Peribacillus sp. FSL E2-0218: one gene and its partner. The protein of the gene in region 2 interacts with the protein of the main gene of each other region in a pairwise test. Links are inferred from orthologs where the notes say so. Each region holds a gene or a part of one and is shown on either strand. Other genes may lie near its edges. The genes, in order: MHI53_RS01715 and MHI53_RS13550.

What was found.
Region 1: the proteins of MHI53_RS13550 (region 2) and MHI53_RS01715 interact in binary tests that used the Escherichia coli proteins (3 or more experiments, as listed by UniProt). The link is inferred for Peribacillus sp. FSL E2-0218 from one-to-one orthologs.

The regions. Positions count from the first base shown.
Region 1 is NZ_CP150304.1:330,840-334,092, reverse strand. The notes cover bases 39-2,958. They hold MHI53_RS01715 (ABC-F family ATP-binding cassette domain-containing protein), read left to right. Parts: upstream 39-498; coding sequence 499-2,418; downstream 2,419-2,958. Other genes in these bases: tsaD (tRNA (adenosine(37)-N6)-threonylcarbamoyltransferase complex transferase subunit TsaD), read right to left, coding at 2,695-2,958; moaC (cyclic pyranopterin monophosphate synthase MoaC), read right to left, coding at 39-369. Also shown: more of moaC, read right to left, coding at 1-38; more of tsaD, read right to left, coding at 2,959-3,253. UniProt on the Escherichia coli protein: Genetic data indicate it may be involved in ribosome assembly or function.
Region 2 is NZ_CP150304.1:2,826,733-2,830,462, forward strand. Bases 12-3,408 are described here. They hold MHI53_RS13550 (2-oxoglutarate dehydrogenase E1 component), read right to left. Parts: upstream 3,065-3,408; coding sequence 212-3,064; downstream 12-211. Other genes in these bases: odhB (2-oxoglutarate dehydrogenase complex dihydrolipoyllysine-residue succinyltransferase), read right to left, coding at 12-210. In the rest of the region: more of odhB, read right to left, coding at 1-11; MHI53_RS13555 (class III extradiol ring-cleavage dioxygenase), read right to left, coding at 3,431-3,730. UniProt on the Escherichia coli protein: E1 component of the 2-oxoglutarate dehydrogenase (OGDH) complex which catalyzes the decarboxylation of 2-oxoglutarate, the first step in the conversion of 2-oxoglutarate to succinyl-CoA and CO(2).

The DNA of each region.
Region 1 (3,253 bases), 2.5 Mb from region 2 along the record:
CACGGATGCAGCTGTTAACGCTTCCATTTCCACACCTGTACTCCCTTTGGTCTTGGCTTCCGTTTCAATCCCAAGTCTATATCCCTTTGGTTCCTTTTCCCAATCAAAGGCTATATTGACCCCCTGCAGTGCAATGGGATGGCACATCGGGATGATATTGGACGTATTCTTGCTGGCCATGATTCCCGCAACTTGGGCGACAGCCAAAACATCACCCTTTTTCATTTTCTGGTTGGTGATCGCTTCATATATTTCATCGTTCACCATAATGCTCGATCGAGCCGTGGCCGTCCGGGTCGTTTCCGGCTTGGCACTCACATCGACCATTTTTGCCCTGCCTTGATCATTGAAATGCGTCAAGTCTGCCATTAAATAACCCCTCCTAAATAATACACTATTATTCCACTTTATGTAACAGCTTGTTTTGGCCCGGAACCAAGCTATTGCCGATAATAACTATAATACGTTACACTAACAATAATCAATTGAGGTGAAACTATGATTTTATTACAAATCAATCAACTATCAAAATATTACGGAGCTGAACTTATTTTATCAAACATGAAGCTCGAAGTTCAGAATAAAGATCGAATTGCACTTGTCGGGCGGAATGGTGCGGGTAAATCCACATTGCTGAAAATCATAGCCGGCCAGCTATCGCATGATGGCGGTGAAATCATCAAGCCAAAAGGTGTCACGATCGGCTACATGGCACAGGATACCGGCCTTGAATCCGAGCTGACCATCTGGGATGAGATGCTGACCGTATTCAAGGATCTTATGGATCAAGAGAAGGAGCTGCGCCGCCTTGAAGCGGATATGGCCAAGCCTGATATCTTTGGAAATGAAGCCGTGTACCAAAAGGTGCTCAACGAATATGACGCACTGATGGTCGCATTCAAGGAAAAGGGCGGTTATCAGTATGAAGCGGATATCCGTTCCGTATTGCATGGCCTTCAGTTTGCAGACTTTGACTACTCTACCCTGATTTCCACATTGAGCGGCGGCCAAAAAACGAGGCTTGCGTTAGGGAAGCTGTTGCTAAGGAAACCGGATATATTGATACTCGATGAGCCGACGAACCATTTGGATATCGAAACCCTCTCATGGCTTGAACAATATTTACAGAGCTATCAAGGCGCTGTCCTCATCGTTTCCCATGACCGTTATTTCCTCGATAAAGTGGTCAATCAGGTTTATGAAATTTCCCGCAATAATATGAAAAAGTATTATGGGAATTATAGTTCCTACCTGGAGGGAAAAGCCGAGGATTATGAGCGGGACATGAAGCTGTTCGAGAAACAACAGGGGGAAATCGAAAAGCTCCGCGACTTTGTCCAACGGAACATCACAAGGGCGTCGACCACGAAAAGGGCGCAAAGCAGGCGCAAACAGCTTGAAAAGATGGACGTGCTGGACAAGCCGCAAGGTGATGAGAAATCCGCCAATTTTTCATTCCAGATTGAGAAGCAAAGCGGAAACGAAGTGCTCCACCTTCAGGATTTGGCGATCGGTTACGAAGATGAAACGGTTTCCAAAAACATTAACTCGCGGATGACGAAAGGCGAAAGCATAGCGCTAGTCGGTCCGAACGGGGTTGGAAAATCGACATTACTGAAGACGATCATCTCCAAGCTGCCTGCACGTGCCGGATCTTTCCGTTTCGGAACGAACGTCGAGGTCAGCTACTACGATCAAGAACAAGCCAACCTTATTTCCAATAAGCGCGTACTCAATGAATTATGGGATGACTATCCCCTTAAACCGGAAAAGGATATCCGCACGGTTCTCGGGAATTTCCTTTTTAGCGGGGACGATGTTTTGAAAACCGTGTCCACTTTAAGCGGCGGGGAAAAGGCCCGGCTGGCGCTGGCCAAGATGATGATGGAGAAAGGGAATTTCTTGATACTGGATGAGCCCACGAACCATTTGGATCTCGACAGTAAATTGGTGCTTGAAAATGCGTTGATCGATTATCCGGGAACGATACTTTTCGTCTCACATGACCGTTATTTCATAAATAGAATTGCCACCAAGGTCATCGAGCTCTCCAAGGAAGGCAATGAGGAATTCCTTGGTGATTATGATTATTATGTAGAGAAAAAACAAGAGCAAGCGGAGATCAAGGCGCTTGAACAGGAAAATCAAGCGAAAATCGTAGATGTGGCTGTCGAAAAAACGAATTACAAGATCGATAAGGAAGCTAAAAAGGCTGAACGGCAGAGAAAGCGGCGGATAGAGGAAATCGAAGCGGCCATGGAGCAGCTTGAAGCCGAAATAAACGAATACAATGAACTCCTTTGCGACCCAAATGTCTTTCAGGACCACGAAAAGGTGATGGAGGTCCAAACAAAGCTCGATCAAGCCCAAGAAACATTGGACCAGCTCCTCGAGGAATGGGCGGAACTGGAAGAATGACAAAAGACCAGAGTCTGATGACTCGGTCTTTTCTTTTTGAATGAAAAAGACAATTAAAGTTATCCACACATTTATTAACAAAACAATTACCCTTCACTAGCGAACAATTAGAGTTATACACATTATCCACAGAAACATATCCACTTATCCACATAATCACCTGTTTATACACATGACGTTCGATTTCCCCAAAATAATTATCCACAGAATATTCTATTTTTAATAAAACGGGGCAAAAAACAGGATCCCTCAATAGGGATCCTGTCTTCTCATTCTTTAAAACATTTCTATATCCAATCCAGGGTTTCCGTTCAAATCCATTCCGGAGCGTTTACCCTTTTCGAACATTACACTTCCAGCAGCACCGATCATCGCCGCATTGTCCGTGCAAAGATAAAGGGGAGGGATGGATAGATCGATAGGCAACTCCAAAAATGCCTCCGTTAACGCTTCCCTTAGCCCTTTATTCGCAGCAACTCCCCCTGCAAGCAATACCTGTTTAACATTGTACTCTTTGGCAGCCTTCACAGCCTTCACGACGAGAACTTCTATTACGCTCGCCTGGAAGCTGGCAGCCAAATCTTCAGGTTCAATCTTTTCCCCGCGCTGTTCTGCATTATGCAAAGTATTGATCACGGCGGATTTCAATCCACTGAAGGAAAAGTCATAGCTGCCTTCCAGCCACGCCCGGGGAAGCTTCAATGAAGGTGAACCCATTTGGGCAAGCCTATCGATATGCGGACCGCCTGGATAAGGAAGCCCCAAGGTCCGTGCCACTTTATCATAGGCCTCCCCTGCTGCATCATCACGCGTCTCCCCTATCACCTTGAAGGAG
Region 2 (3,730 bases):
TTGTCCAACTTGGACAGTGTCGCCTTCTTCTGCTAAATGTTCAGAAAGTGTACCCGTATAATCTGAAATGATTTCTACGTTTACTTTATCCGTTTCCAGTTCAAGGACATATTCTCCTTTTTCAACATGGTCACCGGGTTGTTTTAACCATTGCGCAATAGATCCTTCAGAAATTGATTCTGCTAATTCAGGTACTTTTACTTCAGCCATTTTATTTCTCCCCCTCATTATTGCGTGTAATTGCTTGAGTCATAATCCGTTGTTGTTCATTTTTATGGACAAGTGGATCTCCCTCAGCCGGGCTTGATCTGCGCTTCCTTCCTATATATGTTACGGAAAGGTTACGAGGTGCCGCTGCATTAAGGCGTGGTTCGACAAATGTCCAAGCTCCCATATTTTTTGGTTCTTCTTGAGCCCAGAAGATTTCTTTAAGATTCGTATATTTTTTCAATGCTTCTTGAACACCAGTGAACGGGAATGGATAAATCTCTTCGATACTGATGATTTGCAGCCAATCCGTATTTTTTTCAGCTGCCGCTTTTTCACGAAGTTCAACCGCCAACTTACCTGATGCGAAGACAATGCGTTCAACCGATTTAGGTTTTTTGCCTAATGTCTTCGTTTCTACGAACGATTCAAACGAGCCTTCGCTGAATTCTGCAGCTGCGGAAGCCATCACTTGATTACGAAGCATGCTCTTCGGTGTCATGATGACAAGCGGGCGTACTTGTTCTTGATCCAAAATCTTGGCCTGTCTTCTAAGGATATGGAAGTATTGGGCTGCCGAACTTAAATTGGCAACGGTCCAGTTATTCTCAGCCGCCAATTGAAGGAAACGTTCAAGGCGTGCACTTGAGTGCTCTGGTCCCTGTCCTTCATATCCGTGCGGAAGCAGCATGACAAGTCCTGATTTTTGACCCCATTTTGCACGGCCGGCAGCGATGAATTGATCAAAGATGACTTGTGCAGTATTGGCGAAATCTCCAAATTGGCCTTCCCATAGTACAAGTGCTTCAGGTGCGAATACATTATACCCATATTCATAAGCCAGAACGGCCGTTTCAGTAAGCGGGCTGTTATGAACAGCGAAAGAAGCTTTGGCCGTTTCAAGTGTGTGAAGTGGTGAATAAGTCTTTCCATTCACACTGTCATGTAACATGATATTACGCTGTGCGAATGTTCCGCGCTCTGAATCTTGTCCTGTCAAACGAATTGGCGTACCGTCATTCAAAATGGTCGCAAAAGCCAGCGTCTCGGCATGAGCCCAATCGATTTTACCTTCAGCAGCAAAGGAATCCAAGCGGCGTGATAAAATCTTTCCTAGTTTTTTATTAGGTGTGAATCCTTCCGGCCACTGAACAAGTTCTTCGTTTATGGAAACCAGTTCTTGCTTCGGAACACCGGTTTCGATCGTCGGAAGTCCTTTTTCGATAATGCCAGGAGGGTTACACTCTTTGGAAGCTTCCGGTTTGTTTCCGGAAATTTTCGCATAGGCGTCAGCAAGTCTTGTATCCACCTGCTCAGCGATAGCTTTCACTTCTTCTTCCGTGAACTCACCAGAGTGAACCAACTTATTGCTATAAAGGTCTTTAACCGTTTGATGCTTATGGATCAAGGCATACATTTCAGGTTGAGTCACCAGTGGCTCATCCATTTCGTTATGGCCGAAACGTCTGTATCCAATCAAATCGATCAAGAAATCTTTTTTATATTTCTCGCGGTATTGGTTGGCAAGGTTAACGGCAGCCATACATGCTTCAGGATCATCTGCATTCACATGCACGATCGGCACTTCAAAGCCTTTAGCCAAATCACTGGCATATTTAGTTGAACGCGAATCTTCACTTTCCGTTGTAAAACCAATCATGTTATTGGCGATGATATGGATGGCGCCGCCAACTTGATAACCGCGTAAACGGCTTAAGTTGAATGTTTCTGGTACAATTCCCTCACCAGGGAACGCTGCATCACCATGAATCAGGATTGCCAGCGATTTGGAAATGTCCTGTACTGGGAATCCCTTCGCCGAACGGTCTTCTTGTGCCGCACGGGAATACCCTTCCACGATTGGACCGACTACTTCCAAGTGGCTTGGGTTATTGGCAAGGGTGATCCTTGCTTTTTGTATGTTGGCTTTGGTGATCTGCTTATCAAGACCTAAATGGTACTTAACATCACCTGTCCACCCATTGTTAATCCCTGTAGAACCTTCAGAAGGAACCAAATCTTTATTAGGCGAATGTTGGAATTCCGAGAAGATGACTTCATATGGCTTTCCTAGGACGTGTGCGAGCACATTCAAGCGTCCGCGGTGAGCCATGGCTATATTTACATTGCCCGTTCCATTTTGAACCGTCTGTGAAATCATTTCATCTAAAATCGGCACTAGTATATCTAGTCCTTCTATAGAGAAACGTTTTTGCCCAACGTATGTGCGGTGAAGGAATTTTTCAAACCCTTCCACCTCATTCAGCCGCTTCAGTAACAGTTCTTTTTTCTCTTTAGTCACTTCCGGGAACATGCTTCCGGATTCGACCATATCTGTAAGCCATTGCTTTTCTTCCAAGTCATTAACATGGTGAAATTCAAAGGCTATCGTTTTAGTATAAAGTTGTTTTAAGTATTGTACGGCTTCGTAACCGTCTTTTACGTCCTTTGGTGATTCTGGACAAATAAGGTCAGCCGGTATCTTTCTTAAATCATCTGCAGTTAAGCCGTATTTTTCAAAGTGAATTTGTTCTGTATCCAGTGCTTCTTCTTTTAAAGGATAAATGTTTGCAGCAAGATGTCCGTAAGCGCGGATGTTTTCCGCTAGCTTCACTGCAGACATAATTTTCTTCATTGGAAGAACTTCTCCAGCTTGTGCGATTGGTGCACTTCCGATTGTTGTTTCTGCTGATACATCGAATGAAGGAGGACCTGATACTTCAAAAAAGTTTTTCAGCTCCGGATCTACTTCTTCCGGATTGGCTTGAAATAGATCGTATTGCTCCATGACATACCCAAGGTTTGGACCTGAAAAAGCTTTCCATGGGTCGTATGCCTTAGCATCCTTGATGGTCATTTTTGTAAACCCCCAAATTTCTCTCATAGTTTTTTTCAATTCGTTTTATCCATCCCCAAATTTCTATCTTCTAACTATTCCCCAAATATATGAAATGATAATTAAATAACTTTGGTCAATGAATAATAAAATTTTAAAGGATAAAACGTTTTCAGATGTTATATTAACATGTTTTTGTCGAAATATCCAAAGGTTAAACGACTTTATGCAACCTTTTTGATACTATATTTCTGTTTAATTCGCCAATATGCGCCTTTAATTGACTTTTTTGCTCATTTAAATCTTTTTTCGCTAAAAAAAGATTTATGTATTTTTGTATATTTGATCGTTGGCGGGTATATATTACTAGGCGAAAAACCACTATAATCAATCAAACTTCCAAGCTGTTAAACTCAAATTTCCGTATTGAAAGCTCCTATGCAGCAGAGCCGCCTTTTTATGCTCATTTCCTGCCCCCATTGCGATGATCAAAGGTATGTAATGCTCTTTGGTAGGCACCGCATCCAGGCTATACGGGGCTTTCTGTTCATAATTAAACAGAGCTTCCAAATCCCAATTCCTGATTTTCCCTTCGACCCAGTTCTCAAAATTGATGGCCCAGCCCTCCGCTACATTCATATCCTTCTGAATATGGGAAAAATTATGTACGATACCACCGCTTCCGAT